Labilibaculum antarcticum: one gene and its partners. The main gene of each other region encodes a partner of the protein of the gene in region 2 in a complex. Links are inferred from orthologs where the notes say so. Each region holds a gene or a part of one and is shown on either strand. Other genes may lie near its edges. The genes, in order: tsaE, tsaD and tsaB.

Region 1 (5,314 bases), 1.4 Mb from region 2 along the record:
GGGGTAAGTGGACGAAACATCTAAAATTAACAACAATTTAAGAAGAGCAATAGTTAGGCGCTTAAAATATGCCATAATAAAAGATGAAGAGAATTTCCTTTTAACCTACCCCTAAATCCCTTTAGCGATTTCAAGATAAGCCCCTCAGGGACACAAAGAGGGTCATCCCGGACAAGATGGAGTGTTTCAGGGACAAGAAGTAGATCATCCCGGACAAGACGGAGTGCTTCAGGGACAAGAAATAGGTCTTCCCGGACAGTGGAAAAGCGCTTCACGGACAGAATGGTGGTGCTCAGGGACAGCGGGCAGGCCATCACGGACAGGAATGTTGTACTCATTTTGGGTAGGGAGAAGGTGAAACCTGGTAGAGAACAATATAAATAGGAACCTAACGTACTTCCCTTAGTGTGGACTCAACCACCTCCAGGATGTCTGTGACTTGTGGTCTAAACTAACTCAACTTCTATTAATCTTTTTCCTTTGGCATAATCTCTTGCACTGCTATATTTGTAATGATGCGACTCAGAACTACTTTACAAGTAAGAAAACCCAATGCAATAAGAATTTGTGTAATTGAGATTATTACGTCTCGCTAATCGCCACAGGTCGCAGACTTGCGGGAGGTGGGAGTCTTCTTTTTGAAAATCAAGAAAATGCATTTCCCTATATAACCATCATCTCTTTTCGAATTGTCAATCTAAATCGGTAAATTGAGAATTCTTCCAAAACTTTCGTTTATGACTCCAAAAATAAAAATCGTAGTTACTGATTTAGATGGCACTTTGCTTCCTTCGCAGGGAAGCATTAGCAAAAAAGATTACGATACTCTGGTGAGTCTTCATGATAAAGAGATTATAAGGGTGATTGCCACGGGAAGAACCCTTTATTCAGCTTTGGCGGTATTGCCCGAAGATTTTCCGATTGATTATCTTATTTTCTCATCGGGAGCGGGCATCATGCAATGGGACACCAAGGAATTGATCTACTCTCAACAAATTGAAGCGGAAGAAGTTTTGGAGTTATCGAAAATTTTAATCGATCATGAGATTGATTTTATGATTCTAGATCCCATTCCATTGAATCATCAATTCTGGTACTATCAAACTGGAAATAAAAATTTAGATTTTGACAGAAGACTGGCTCTCTACAAGCAATTTTCTACACCGGTAGGTAAACTGGAAGACACCAAACGGGATGCTTGTCAGATATTAGCCATACTTCCTAATAGAGTAGATTGGTTTGAAGAGTTAAAGACAAAATTTACTGATATCAAGATTATTCGTGCCACATCACCACTCGATCATGAATCCATTTGGATGGAGATTTTCCCTGAGCACATTTCGAAAGGGCAAGGATGCCAATGGCTATGCAACAAATTACAAATTAAAGCCACTGAATCGCTTGCAATAGGCAATGATTACAATGATTTTGATCTGCTCGATTGGGGTGAACACAGTTTTGTTGTAGCCAATGCTCCCAAAGAATTACGATTAAAATATCAGGTAACTGATAGTGTTATTGAAGATGGATTTGCGAAAGCTGTTGAAAGAATCTTAGAAACACCAACTACATCGCAGCAAGCAACAAATCGATATCTTTAGCCAAAATTCCAAACGAATCGCCCAATCGGCGATTGGTTAAGATTCCCCGGTAAATATATGTTCCATGACGCAAGCCAACATCGTATTTAATAAACTGATGAACGCCTCCGTTATGTCCAATTTGCAACAACAAAGGAGAACAAATATTGCTTAAAGCAAGTGAGGCAGTTCGGGCAACATGAGAAGGTACGTTGGGTACACAATAATGCAAAACACCAAACTTTTTAAATACCGGATCTTTATGAGTGGTCATCATTGAGGTTTCGAAACAACCGCCCTGATCGATACTCAGGTCGATAATAATTGAGCCAGGCTTCATCTTGGCAACCATATCCTCGGTAACGATAAAACCACTTATATTTTTTTCGTAGCGCAAGGCTCCAATTACCACATCGGCAGAAGCCAATGCCTTTTCAAGAACATGAGGATGAAAAATTGAGGTGAAAACACGATGTCCTAAATGATCTTCCAATCTGCGAAGGCGATAAATTGAATCGTCGAACACTTTCACCATTGCACCCAATCCGCTGGCAGCTCTCGTTGCATATTCAGCAGCGGTTCCTGCTCCCAAAACAATCACTTCGGTTGGTGTTATTCCAGTAATTCCCCCCAGCATGACCCCTTTTCCTCCATGAGACTTGCTTAAATATTCACCAGCAATCATTACGGCTGAAATTCCTGCAATCTCGGACATGGAACGAACAACCGGGAAAAAATCATGCTCATCCTTCACCAATTCCAGCGCAATCGCAGTCACTTTCTTTTGCATTAACTTGCGAATGTTCTCACCACATTGACTCTTTATTTGGAGAGCAGAAAAAAGGATTTGATTTCCTCGGAGCATATCAATTTCGGCAGACGAAAAAGGTGAAACCTGCATGATCACATCACATTGATAAATCTCGCTCTTTGCATTAACTATTAGAGCTCCATTATCGCTGTACTCTTTATCTGTATAATTTGAAGCAAGACCAGCGCCTCGCTCAACCATTACATCATGGCCATTATTCACCAAAACTTCGACAGACTGAGGTGTTAAACAAATTCGATTTTCGCCTTTATTCTCTTCTTTTGGGATACCGATTGCTAACTGTTTCCGTCGGCGTTCAACTTCCAACATTTCTTCTTTAGGCTGATAAAATTCTTGCCCAATCGGAAAATTCCTTGATCCTTGACTTCGTGGCGCCATATGCAAAATTGTAATATTAAAAGAGATTTTAACAAGTTAATGAATCTACAATTTAAACAATTTTTTGCTATTATGCATATCCCTTGATTAACGAATGGTAATGGTGCGACTACCATCACTTTCTTCTTCAAAAAGAACCGCTACAGCATCATTCGGCAGAATAGATTCAATTTTTTCGGGCCATTCGATAAAGCACATGGCATTACTGTAGAAATAATCCTCGTACCCAAAATCATAAGCTTCTTTCACATCTTCAATCCGATAAAAATCGAAATGATAAATGATATCCTCTTTTGAAGTATGATACTCGTTCACAATCGAAAATGTAGGACTATTGATGGTGTCTTCTACACCCATTTCATCACAAATGGCTTTTACAAAGGTCGTTTTCCCCACTCCCATTGCTCCATAAAGAGCAAATACACGCTTACTTCCCACCAGTGAAAGAAATTCCTTTGCCACGGCATTAATCTCTTTCAGGGAGTTAATTTTTAATACACTCATTTTTAAAATAATTGATATCTAATTTCTAGCGTGGAGTCAGAGTTATCAATGGAACCAAAACTTCCTCGAGTGAAATTCCTCCATGCTGAAAGGTATTTCGATAATAGGAACTGTAGTGGTTAAAGTTGTTCGGATAAACCAAAAAGTCCTCGCCATGTGCAAAGATATAAGAAGAACTTACATTTACCTGAGGCAGAAGTGCTTTTCGTGGATCCGTTACTTCAAAAACATGTTTTGGATTGTAATTCAGATTCTTACCCATCTTGTATCGAAGGTTTGCATTCGTTTGTCTGTCGCCAATTACCTTAACAGCATTTTGAACCCGTATTGAACCATGATCAGTAGTAATTATCAGCTTCACATTCTTCTCGGCCAGCTTCTTAATCAATTCCAATAACATCGAGTGTTCGAACCACGAAAGGGTTAAAGAACGATAAGCAGCCTCATCAGGAGCCAGATCACGTATCATATCGCTTTCTGTACGAGCATGCGAAAGCATATCCACAAAATTGTAAACAAAAACACTCAATTGAGATTCCAGAATAGCGCTAATGTTCTCCATCACTTTAGCGCCCATTTTTTCGTTATTTATTTTCTCGTAATTGTAGCTTACGTCCTTGTAATCACGTTTCAACTGAAAACCAATAAATTCCTCTTCATGAAGATTTTTACTTGTATCCTCATCTTCATGAATCCAATAACCAGGATGCTTCTTTTGAATGTCCAATGGCATTAAACCTGCGAACATAGAATTTCTGGCATATTGCGTTGCCGTGGGTAAGATGGAATAATACATATCATCATCAACCACCGAATAGTAATTGTTAATTACCGGATATAGTGTTTGCCACTGATCGTAGCGTAAATTATCGATAAGAATAAAAGCTACTTTTTGTCCTTTTTCAAGCAAAGGGTAAACTTTTTCTTTGAATACGGAAGGTGTTAACAGTGGCTTTTCTTTACAATCTGGCTCAAGCCATGTCAGATAATTCTTCTTTATAAATCGGGAAAAAAGATTGTTGGCCTCATTCTTTTGCATGCGCAGAATTTCGTCCATTCCCGTCTCTTCAATATTGGAGAGTTCCAACTCCCAGAACACCAGTTTCCGGTACATTTTCATCCAATCGGTAAAATTGCGGCAATCATTAATCTCCATTCCCAACTGTCCGAATCGCGACTGATAAGCTGTGGTTGTTTTTTCCGAAACCAATCTCTTTTTATCAAGATTTTTTTTAATGGCAAGCAATATTTGCTTTGGATTCACAGGTTTTATCAGGTAATCAGAAATTTGCTTTCCAATCGCATCATCCATAATATCCTCTTCCTCATTCTTGGTAATCATCACAACAGGAAGTGCCGAATCGATCGATTTTATTTCACCCAAGGCTTCCAGACCACTCATGCCTGGCATGTTTTCATCAAGCAGAATCAAATCGAAATGATCCTCCCGAACCATGTCTATAGCATCATGAGCGTTATTACATGATTTTACAATGTATCCTTTCCCTTCTAAAAAAATAATATGAGGTTTCAACAACTCAATCTCATCATCCACCCAAAGTATCGTAATATCTTTCACAAACGTTCATTTTAATTTCATCCAGGAAACAACCTGGCTTACTACTAGTGGTAACGAAAAGCACCTGCTTTTATTTCACCAAATTTACCTAAGATACCACTTCTTAAAGAATTCCAGGTAGATAGCAGGATCGCCATCCTTCATAAAAACATCTAAATTTTCATCAGAAATCACAAAATTTCGATAGTTGACCTTCTCTACCGGTTCAAAAAGCATACGATTCGTAACAATTGCTCTGAAATACATCATGGCCTGTTTTTTATTTCGCATGTTGGTAACCAAAAGAATTTCCCGATTCTCATCCAAGCTGCGAACCTCTATTTTTAAGGTTTTTATGTTGTATTTTTTAATTCCGTTTAAAAGCAGTTTTTTATCAACATTATCAGTCGAATAAACCAATGCAAAATAGTGTGGCGTATCCTCTTTATAAGTATAAATACC
Region 2 (5,115 bases):
CAGTAAAATGCATTGAAAAGACAAAAGAACAAGTATCTTTATTCTTTTCTGTTAAAGATTCGGGAATTGGGATATCGAAGGATGCACAAACAAAGCTCTTTAGGGAATTTACTCAATCAGACAAATCGATTACCCGAGAATATGGAGGGACAGGTTTAGGCCTTGCCATTTCAAAAAACCTCACCCAATTAATGGGAGGCAAAATTATAGTCGAAAGCGAACTTGGAATTGGCTCAGAATTCATGTTTGAATTGAGATTTGGACACAAAGAAAAACAAATAAATATGATTGAGGATCAGGATATTAAACCTCCTTACAATTTATCTATATTAGTAGCAGAAGACAATCCTATCAACCAAAAAGTTGTTATGCTTACTCTTCGAATGATGGGATTGACTTGTGATATTGCAAAAAATGGTGTAGAAGCACTCGAAATGTATAAGAAAGATCGTCATCAAGTCATTCTTATGGACATGCAAATGCCTGTACTTGACGGGATTAGCGCCACTGAGAAAATAAGAAGCTTCGAGAAATCTGAGACGATTGAAGAACCAACATATATTGTTGCGCTTACGGCCAATGCTTTTATCGAAGACAAACAAAGATGTCTCGAAGCTGGCATGAACGATTTCCTTAGTAAACCATTCAAAGAAGATGGACTTCGAAAAATATTAAATGAAGCATCAAAAAGCTTAGCATTATAGAGCATTAAAATGGATCCAAACCAACTTGAAGATCTTGAAAATATCGATATTGAAATTCCTTTGTTGTTGGAAGCTATATTTCAGAAATATGGTTACGATTTTAGAGATTATTCAAAAGCGCATATCAAAAGACGTTTAATGCACCGTATGGCAATTGGCAAATTTGATTCCATATCCCTATTACAAAATAAAGTTCTGCGAGACAAAAGTTTTTTTATCAGCTTGCTTGAAGATTTGTCCATTAATGTTACTGAAATGTTCCGGGATCCGGAATTTTACTCTTCTTTTCGTGAACAAGTTGTGCCAAATCTAAGAACCTATCCGTTTATTAAAATATGGCACGCCGGATGTGCAACGGGAGAAGAAGTTTACTCACTTGCAATTCTTTTAAAAGAGGAAAATCTTTTAGACAGATGTCAGATTTATGCAACAGATTTTAACCGAAGAGTTTTGGATATTGCTAAATTGGGAATTTATCCAACTCAGGGCCTTGAAAAATTCAATCGCAACTATATTGAATCTGGAGGCAAGAACAGTCTTTCTGACTATTACACACTCAAATATGGTTCCCTTAAATTGGATCAATCCCTATCAAAAAAAATTGTTTTTGCCGATCACAATTTAGTTACCGATACTGTTTTTGCTGAAGTTAATTTAATACTGTGCAGAAATGTATTAATTTACTTTAATAAAGATTTGCAAAACAAGGTGATCAACTTATTCTACCAAAGTTTATCATCCAGCGGATTTTTGTGTTTAGGCACAAAAGAGAGTCTTCGGTTTACACAACTAGAAAGCGATTTCGCGAACATCGATTCCTCACAGAAAATTTATAAAAAGAGAATCAATTAATGCTTAAAGCCATTGTAATAGGTACATCATTTGGTGGGTTAGAAGCTTTAAAGGCCATTATCACTCATTTACCAAAAGACTTCTCTTTGGCAGTTTTAATTGTACTTCATATTGGTGATCACAATAATGACTCTTTCATTAATTACTTAAATAAAAAGAGTAAAATACCTGTAAAAGAAGCCGAAGAAAAGGAGGAAATAAAAGCCGGAACAGTCTATTTTGCACCACCAAACTATCATTTACTTGTTGAAAACGATTCAACCATTGCCCTATCTGCAGATCCTAAAATTCACCACTCCCGACCGTCAATTGACGTCTTGTTTGAATCAGCAGCCTGGCATTATAAAAATCAATTGATTGGAATTCTTTTAACAGGCCTAAATCATGATGGAGCTTTAGGAATAAAAGAAATCCAAAAATATGGCGGAATTACTATAGTCGAAAATCCCGAAACAGCTATCGCTACAATTATGCCTGCTTCGGCAATCGAAATTATGCAACCAGACTACATTTTAAATTTGGATCAGATTTTCCGAAAAATAAGTGAGCTAAGCGAATCAGATTAAGTTATTCATAAAATCTATCATGCTCTTCTTTCATTAATATGTTATTAATAGAGCAGATTTTACTGATTCAGGATAAAAATCAATATTTTTTCCGAACTTTCGCCCCTACTAATTTTAAAGAAAATGCTAACTAACATCGAGCTTAAAGCATACTGTAAGAACAAGGAGAAAATCAGAAAAATACTCCTATCAATTGGTGCCAAAAGCAATGGTAACTATCAACAAACAGACACTTATTTTCATTCTAAATCAGGCATACTCATGTTTAGAGAAGAAAACAATGAGAATAATCTTATTCATTACATTAGAGAAGACAAAAAAGGCGCTAAAGAAAGTAAGGTTAACATCTATCCCACAACACTCAATTCTACCTTAAAAGAAATTCTTGAAAAGACCGTAGGCAAAGCATGTGTAGTCGTTAAAACGAGAGAAAATTACTTTCTTGATAATGTAATTTTCCACATTGATACAGTTGATGGATTGGGCGATTTTGTTGAAGTTAAAGCTATGGACAGTGCTAATTGTATTTCTATTGAAAAACTGCATAAACAATGCAATCAATACATTAAAGAACTAGAAATCAACGCAAAAGATTTAATTTCAGAATCGTACTCTGATCTGTTGCAACGAAATAACCTCTTTAGTCAGATTTTGGTTGATGAATAAATAATCTGGAATCAGGAGTGTTTTTTTACATATATATTCTAACTATTCACTAACTTTAAAATAGAAAATTAAAGCTAGGTATTGATGCTGCAGTTTGAATTTGATATACGAGACCATAAAATTAACAATAACGAATCGAAAGGAATCCAACTTGCCTTAGGAATTTCTTTTTTGATTTGCGCCGCTTTGTTTTATGTTTTCATCAACTATCTAGACTTCTTTCCTTTTAGTGAATATCTTCTATTTGTTTTTATAATCGGCTCACTTTATTTTATTGGGTTACTCTTAGGTTGTAAATTCCTATATCCTAAAGAATATTTAACTATTAACGCAAGAAAATTAACCTATAAAACAGGTTGGGGAAAGAAAAAAATAAAAATCTATTTAAAGGATATAAAAGATTTTACAATTACAGATCACAAACTAATAATTGTACTAAAAAGTAAAGAAATCATACCTGTCAATCTCTGTTGTTTTAGCGAGAATGCAATCACGATATTGAAAAACTATTTGAATGTATAAAAAGCGGAAGACTTTTATTTCTTCCGTTTTCTGTTTATTATTTAATGGTCATCCTTGCAAAAGGAGCCGCATCTTGTTCAATAAATTCATTTTTCAGATATTTAAAATATCCCGTAATGGCAATCATTGCGGCATTATCGAGAGAATATCCCAATTGAGGAATGAAAACTTTCCATCTAAACTTATCAGCAGCTTCTTTCAATGCATTTTGCAAGCCAGAGTTGGCCGAGACTCCCCCGGCAATTGCAACTTGCTTAATCCCGGTTTCTTTTGCTGCTTTTTTAACTTTGTTCATTAAAACATCAACAATGGTGTATTGCAACGAGGCGCACAAATCATTCATGTTTTCTTCAATAAAATTCGGATTTTCTTTTATCCTGTCACGAACAAAATATAAAAATGACGTTTTAAGGCCACTGAAACTATAGTTTAATCCCTGAATTCTGGGACGGCTAAATTCAAAAGCAAGCGGATTACCCAATTTTGCATTTCGATCAATTATTGGGCCTCCAGGATACGGCAAGCCCATCACTTTTGCACATTTATCAAAAGCCTCACCCGCCGCATCATCAATGGTTTCACCAATTACTTCCATCTCTAAATGATCTTTAACCACAATTATCTGAGAATTACCTCCGGATACCAATAAAGCCAAAAACGGAAAACCAGGATGATCATACTTGCTGTTCAGATCATCAATAAAATGGGCAAGTATATGTGCCTGTAGATGATTCACTTCAATTAATGGAATATTTTTAGAAAGGGCAAAACCTTTAGCAAAAGAAGTTCCAACCATCAATGATCCCATTAAACCCGGCCCCCGAGTAAAAGCAACGGCGTCAATTTCATCTGCTGTAACTCCAGCTTTAAGCATTGCTTGATGCACAACAGGAATTATATTTTGTTGATGAGCTCTGGAAGCTAACTCTGGAACAACTCCGCCATAATCCATATGCACATCTTGGTTAGCTGTGATATTTGAATAAATTACTCCATCCCTTAATACTGACGCTGAAGTATCATCGCAAGATGACTCAATTCCTAATATGGTTATACTCATTAATTTTAATTTAAATCAGAATAAAAATGCCTTTACACACCAAAAAAGTTAAAAAAATCAAAAAACACTGCAAACACAATAATAGGTGTAATATTCTTCTACTTTTTAGCTAATTTTGTGCAACTCATAAAAAAGCAAAATTATCAAAAAATTTCTCAAAATATCAATTTGGACACTAGTGGTTATCATTATGATACCCATATTGACCTATTTGGTATTTTTGAATAGCCGGGTTCAAACCTACGCGAGCCAAAAAGTTGCAAAATATCTGTCTGAATTAACCAACACTCCAATTACTATTAAAGGCGTAAACATATCCCCCTTCAAGAGCATTATACTAAAAGGTTTATATATTGAAGATTATCAAAAAGACACTCTTGTTTATGTTGGAAACTTAACAGCAAAAATTGATTCCTTCAGCTTAAAACGTCAAAAGATTTATATCAACAAACTTACTTTAGAAAGAGCTTATGTAAATCTTAATGAAGATGAAAACAGATTGTTTAACTATGATGTTTTTTTAGATTCACTATCAAATAGGGGTGCCAAGAAGACAAGAACTGGCACAGTTCAAAAACCGTGGGGAATTTCAGTGGCTAATATTGATCTCATTAATTCCCAATTTGGATATAGCGCACCTGATACGATTCCACAAGAATTTGGCATGAATTATAACCACATTTATGTTTCAAAACTTAACCTTCAAGCCCGAGACATCCAAATAGTTGGTGATTCTGTTGATTTT
Region 3 (5,120 bases), 770 kb from region 2 along the record:
TTCCTGATACGAGTAATTTTTCCCAGCGCCTATTAAATTTATAAACAGCAATTTTCCCAATCTTTAGTTCATTAAACAGAATATTCTTGTACTGCTCTAAAAGTTCATCAATCGATAAGTTCTCATTAATCGCTTGAGTTATTTTGAGAATAAGGTTGAGCTTAAATTTACTATTTACAGATTGTTGCTTAATCACGATATAGGATTTATGTTCTATGCTAATTTAGGAATTATCAAATCACCAGCCAATGAGAAAACTAAAAAAAAAAAAGGATTCCATAAAGAATCCTTTTTTGATGATGAGTTTATGAAAAACTATGCTTTTACGCGTTCAGAATAAGAACGGTCACGTGTGTCAATTTTAATTAAATCGCCAGTGTTAATAAATAATGGAACCATAATAGTAGCACCAGTTTCAACAGTTGCAGGTTTCAAAGAAGAAGTCGATGAACTATCTCCGCGCAAGCCTGGTTCTGTATAAGTAACTTCCATTACTACATGAGCAGGAAGATCAACATACAATGGTGTTTCCGTATCTGCATGAAAAACAGCTTCAACAGTATCACCTTCTTTTAAAAGATCAGGTGAATTAAACAATTCTTCAGCTAAAGCAATTTGCTCATATGTTTCTGTATGCATTAAATTGTACCCCATGTCATCTTTGTAAAGAAATTGATGAGGGCGTCTTTCAATACGAGCGATGTCAATTTTCACACCAGAGTTAAACGTATTATCAATAACCTTACCTGTTTTAACATTTTTCAGTTTTGTTCTAACGAAGGCAGGACCTTTACCTGGTTTTACATGTTGGAATTGTGTAATGGTATATAAATCTCCTTTGTACTGAATACACATTCCATTTTTAAAATCTGTGGTAGATGCCATGATATAATATTAATTTTTAAAAATCATTTTTAACGAAAGAAAAAGTTTTCCCTATTGAGATTTGCAAAAATAGGCTAAACAATTAATATACTGAAATATTACGAGGCTTTGTTTGAAATAGATACCGCAAAAGCAGAAGTAAATTAGTCGTTATCGATGATTGAATCATACGAGAAATCCGAAAAGTTTGTCAAGTCGCAACGCAAAGAGCCAATGAAAAGATCGAATTGTACACGAACAGGAATTCGGTTTGCATCGGCTGATACCCAAATCGTCATGTCATCTTCGTCTTTAAATGCTCTGCCTGTTGCCACAATCGGAATAAACTTGTAGCATTTTATGTCTCCAATTTTACTGTTAATTGTTTCGTATCCCATAAATCGAAACTGAAGAAGAAATAATTCATCTGAAAAGTGAGTTTGAATTTTTACAACTTGACCAACTTTTAAATTTGAATTGAAATGATTGGCTCTGGCAAAGTAAAAAGCTGATAATATATCATGTATTCCTTCCGGGACTTTATGAATTCCAGAACGTGTAGAGTTTACCTCGTTCTTTTCCCTATCAAATACGATCTCGGTATATCTTTTGTAATTGCCTTCCCGGATATCCCGAATGGCTTTTACAGGAAGCAAGGTTTCAGGAGAAATAAAGCTCTCGTATGTGTCTTTGACCTTATAAAGCGTATTAAATAGTCCTACAGTTTTACCCGTTAGAGTAGCATGATACAGATCTTGACCATCTATGTTTTCAATTCTTACTTTTAAGCTCGCCTTTCCGCCTCGAATAATTCCATAATGTATAATATATCTTAAATTTTCTCCTTTTTCGCTATCCTTAATAGGAAAATCGGCCAACGAAATTGTGTGGCTTACAAAAATCAGAAGAATACTAAGAGAGAATTTATACATATTTATTATTGTTAGTTCTTATTTAAAGATATTCTTTTTAGAAGTAGTAGCTACAAAATCTTTCAAATAAAAAGGCTCAAAATAGGCTACATCTTCAAATTCCTTATTTTGAAATTTTATTTCAGCCAGCTTTATCATTCCTATCGCTGATGTTGTTATACTATCAATAAAGATGCCATTTTTACTTTTGATCACTTCTTTACATTTGGATGAACCATCTCCGAAGAAAACAATTTCCCGTTCAGAAAGTTCATTCGAATAGGAATTTTCATCAATGATATCAGCAGAAATATCTCTAATTAATTCATTTTTGTTATTGAAAAATGCAGTGTAAACTTCCATTCTTCGCGCATCAATCATAGGACAGTAATAAGCCTTTTCGGGATTGTTTATTTGAGCAAGCACATCAGTATTGTCAAGCAATGGTTTTGTCATTGCCTGCAAGGTGTTAATTGCGATAAGAGGCAGGTTTGCACCGTAACAAATTCCTTTGGCTGTTGAAACGCCAATTCGTAAGCCTGTATAAGAGCCGGGTCCCATGCTAATAGCAACTCCGTCTAAATCGGCTGGTGTAAAATTATTTTCCTTTAAAATGTTTCCAATAAAAACGGTGAGGTGACTTGCGTGTTTCATTCCTTCTTTGGTCTCCTTAAGAGCCAATAAATCACCATCTTTTCCTAATGCAACAGAACAAACTGCTGTTGATGTCTCGATATGTAAGAGTAATGCCATTTGATATATTTTTAAATCAATGCAAAATAAAGGATAAAATAGGAATTGTGAACGATAACAATTGAAATATATGCAATTGCAGGCTTCAAATTAATTAAAATTGAATAATACCATCCTATTTCTAAGACAATTAACTAATAGGGAACACGTACGGTGTAAAAAAAGCCCCCAACCATTAATTGGTTGAGAGCTTTCTCGAATTTGAAACTTGACTATAAATTTATTTCGATACCATTATAGAAATCTAGAATTTTGGTTCGGAATATGTATTCGTATTTCGCTTGCAGTAAATCTGATTTTGATTTAAAAAGATTGTTTTTTTCCTGATTGTAATCTACAGAATTAACCAAGCCTAAGTTGAATTTTTCTTCGGTATAACGGAAGGCTTCTTCGGTTGAAGAAACTGCTGTTTCACTAGAGAAAAACTTTTTCATAGCAGCCTTTGCATTAGCATGTGCCTGTTGAATATCTTTTCGAAGAGTGTTTTTAGAGTTCTCCATATACAATTTGGAACGATCGATGTTTATCTTTGCATTGCTAATGTTTCGATTTACAATACCACCATTAAAAATGGGAATACTCAAGTTGAAACCAAAGCTTTTTGATTCAAATAATTTAAGTTGATCGTTAAGCTTCATTTCTTTTCGGATAATCAGTGGACTTCCGTCTAAAGCAATGCCATATTCAGGTTGGTTTCTTCGATAGCCTGAATTCCATGATCCATACATAGATAAAGTTGGAGTACGTTGACCTTTTGCAATAATCAAACCTTTCTCAGAACTTTCCAAACGGTATTGTGCGGCTTTCATCTCAGGTCGGAAAGTTAAAGCATTAACGAAAACAGATTCGGGGTCAGCCATCGATCTGGTTGCATTTAAAACCGGAAGTTCAGGAGTTGCAATATCAAACGCTTGAGTGTCTTTTAAATCTAATAGCTGTGCAAGGTCAAGTAAAGCAATATCAAGCCCATTTTGTGCATTCACAACCGCAAGGTCTTCCCGTGCAGCCTGTGCTTTCTGTTCCATTAAAGTGCCTTTAGGTAAGGTTCCTGCTTCTACCAATACTTCTGTTCTGTTAATTTGAAGCTCAGTAACCTTTAGTTGCTCATGTGCAACCTGAAGAAGCTCTTTTTTGAATAAGATATCCAAAAAGTAGGATGTGATATTCAGGGCTAAATCTTCTTTTGCCTTTTCAACATCTTGTAAATTGGCTTTAAGATCCAATTCGTTTTGCTTTACTGAATTCCACTTTTGAAAGCCACTAAATAGAGTAACATTCGATGAAATTCCAAGAGAACCGGTTTGACTGTTTGCGTTCTCATAAGTATTGTCAGCTCTTAATGACCGTCCATAGTTAAAGTTGTAGCTTGTGCTACCATTTAAAATTGGTAACAAATCAAGTTTGGATTGTTTGGTATTGTTTGCCTGAACATCAGCATCCAGTTTTTGCAACTTAAGATTGATGTTGTGTTCCTTTGCATGAGTAATGCATTTTTCCAAATTCCATAATTCCTGCGCATAAATGCCGGAAAAGGAAAAGGCAAAAACAAGGACAAGTAATAATATCTTTTTCATGTGTCTATTTATTTTTTGATCCGATAGAACTAGTTTTTCGTCATTAAACTAATAATGAAAGCTTGAAGATGGCCAAATTGCTTTTGTAATGTAAAGCCAATCAAAAGAAACTTTATTTTACTCTTCTTTTTTCTCTTCTTTTATTTTGTCAATTTTTTTCTTTTTGGCTCCTTTAAGCTTATCGTCTTTGGTGATACCGTCTAAAACTTCAATGTTGATACCATCCGAAAGACCCGTTTTAATAAATCTCTTTTCGAATATTTGTTCAGAAGTTTCTACTTCAACAAAAGTTGAATCATTTTTAAACTCCAAAAGACTTTCGTTCACAGTCAATACTTTTTCTCTTTTATCCAAAACAATTTCGGCATTTGCGCTGTATCCCGAACGGATAAAGAAATCTTTACGAAGCTTAACCGAGGCTTTGATTTCGAATTGAATGGCACCATTCTCTTCCACACCTTTTGGTGAAATATATTCCAAATGAGCATCAAATTTCATATCTTCAATAGCTCCAATGGTTAATTTAAGGTTCATTCCCTGAACAATTTTTCCAACTTCAGTCTCGTCAACTTTACCTTGAAAAATCATTTCGCCCATATCAGCAACAATAGCAACCGTGGTACCATCATTAAAAGTATTACTCTGAATAACCGAATTACCTTCTTTTACAGGAATATCCAGTATCATTCCTTCAATTGTTGAACGAATGATTGTATTTGTTTCTTTGGTGGAACTTTGGGTTACACCTTTCTTAATTAATTGAAGATTATCTTTAGCTGATTGTAATTCTTCTTTAGAATTCCGGAAAGACAATTGAGTTTTTTGGAAATCAGATTCTGAAATAACTTTTTTATCAAACAAAGCTTTGTCACGCTGATAATTAATCTCTTTGTCCTCGTAATTAATTTGGGCCACTTTAACTCTGGACTCAGCACTATTTAAATTAATCATATCAGGAATGATCTTTATTTTCGCAATAGGATCACCTTTTTTAATCATGTCCCCAGCCTCTACATAC

The links.
Region 1: the proteins of tsaD (region 2) and tsaE are in contact, whole or in part, in a crystal structure (PDB 6N9A), measured with the Thermotoga maritima proteins. The link is inferred for Labilibaculum antarcticum from one-to-one orthologs. Residues at the interface, in WP_004082750.1 of Thermotoga maritima: Cys10, Asp11, Arg49, His50, Leu82, Gly84, Gly135, Gly136, Glu154, Thr155, Leu156, Asp157, Asp158, Ser159, Glu162, Asp165, Lys166, Arg169, Leu170, Tyr175, Lys213, Thr214, Leu217, Tyr218, Gln221, Arg222, Asn324; in WP_004082108.1 of Thermotoga maritima: Leu37, Gly38, Lys46, Lys57, Val59, Lys60, Ser61, Thr63, Phe64, Thr65, Leu66, Met67, Val69, Pro71, Tyr82, Arg83, Leu84, Asp86, Asp88, Phe89, Asp93, Ile128, Asp130, Glu131, Arg134.
Region 3: the proteins of tsaD (region 2) and tsaB are in contact, whole or in part, in a solved structure (PDB 4WQ4), measured with the Escherichia coli proteins. The link is inferred for Labilibaculum antarcticum from one-to-one orthologs.

Annotation. Positions count from the first base shown.
Region 1 is NZ_AP018042.1:2,529,412-2,534,725, reverse strand. Bases 1,587-4,541 are described here. They hold tsaE (tRNA (adenosine(37)-N6)-threonylcarbamoyltransferase complex ATPase subunit type 1 TsaE), read right to left. Parts: upstream 3,295-4,541; coding sequence 2,878-3,294; downstream 1,587-2,877. Other genes in these bases: porX (T9SS response regulator signal transducer PorX), read right to left, coding at 3,320-4,541; ALGA_RS10005 (alanine dehydrogenase), read right to left, coding at 1,587-2,790; ALGA_RS10010 (HAD family hydrolase), read left to right, coding at 1,587-1,601. Also shown: more of ALGA_RS10010, read left to right, coding at 738-1,586; more of ALGA_RS10005, read right to left, coding at 1,567-1,586; more of porX, read right to left, coding at 4,542-4,873; porW (type IX secretion system periplasmic lipoprotein PorW/SprE), read right to left, coding at 4,958-5,314. UniProt on the Escherichia coli protein: Required for the formation of a threonylcarbamoyl group on adenosine at position 37 (t(6)A37) in tRNAs that read codons beginning with adenine.
Region 2 is NZ_AP018042.1:1,151,660-1,156,774, forward strand. The notes cover bases 2,360-5,115. They hold tsaD (tRNA (adenosine(37)-N6)-threonylcarbamoyltransferase complex transferase subunit TsaD), read right to left. Parts: upstream 4,371-5,115; coding sequence 3,348-4,370; downstream 2,360-3,347. Other genes in these bases: ALGA_RS04235 (class IV adenylate cyclase), read left to right, coding at 2,360-2,788; ALGA_RS04250 (translocation/assembly module TamB domain-containing protein), read left to right, coding at 4,561-5,115. Outside these bases: ALGA_RS04220 (response regulator), read left to right, coding at 1-704; ALGA_RS04225 (CheR family methyltransferase), read left to right, coding at 714-1,556; ALGA_RS04230 (chemotaxis protein CheB), read left to right, coding at 1,556-2,122; more of ALGA_RS04235, read left to right, coding at 2,246-2,359.
Region 3 is NZ_AP018042.1:1,925,418-1,930,537, reverse strand. Bases 672-3,432 are described here. They hold tsaB (tRNA (adenosine(37)-N6)-threonylcarbamoyltransferase complex dimerization subunit type 1 TsaB), read right to left. Parts: upstream 2,529-3,432; coding sequence 1,815-2,528; downstream 672-1,814. Other genes in these bases: ALGA_RS07485 (TolC family protein), read right to left, coding at 2,741-3,432; ALGA_RS07495 (DUF3108 domain-containing protein), read right to left, coding at 1,029-1,796; efp (elongation factor P), read right to left, coding at 672-885. Also shown: ALGA_RS07505 (PP2C family protein-serine/threonine phosphatase), read right to left, coding at 1-196; more of efp, read right to left, coding at 316-671; more of ALGA_RS07485, read right to left, coding at 3,433-4,102; ALGA_RS07480 (efflux RND transporter periplasmic adaptor subunit), read right to left, coding at 4,220-5,120. UniProt on the Escherichia coli protein: Required for the formation of a threonylcarbamoyl group on adenosine at position 37 (t(6)A37) in tRNAs that read codons beginning with adenine.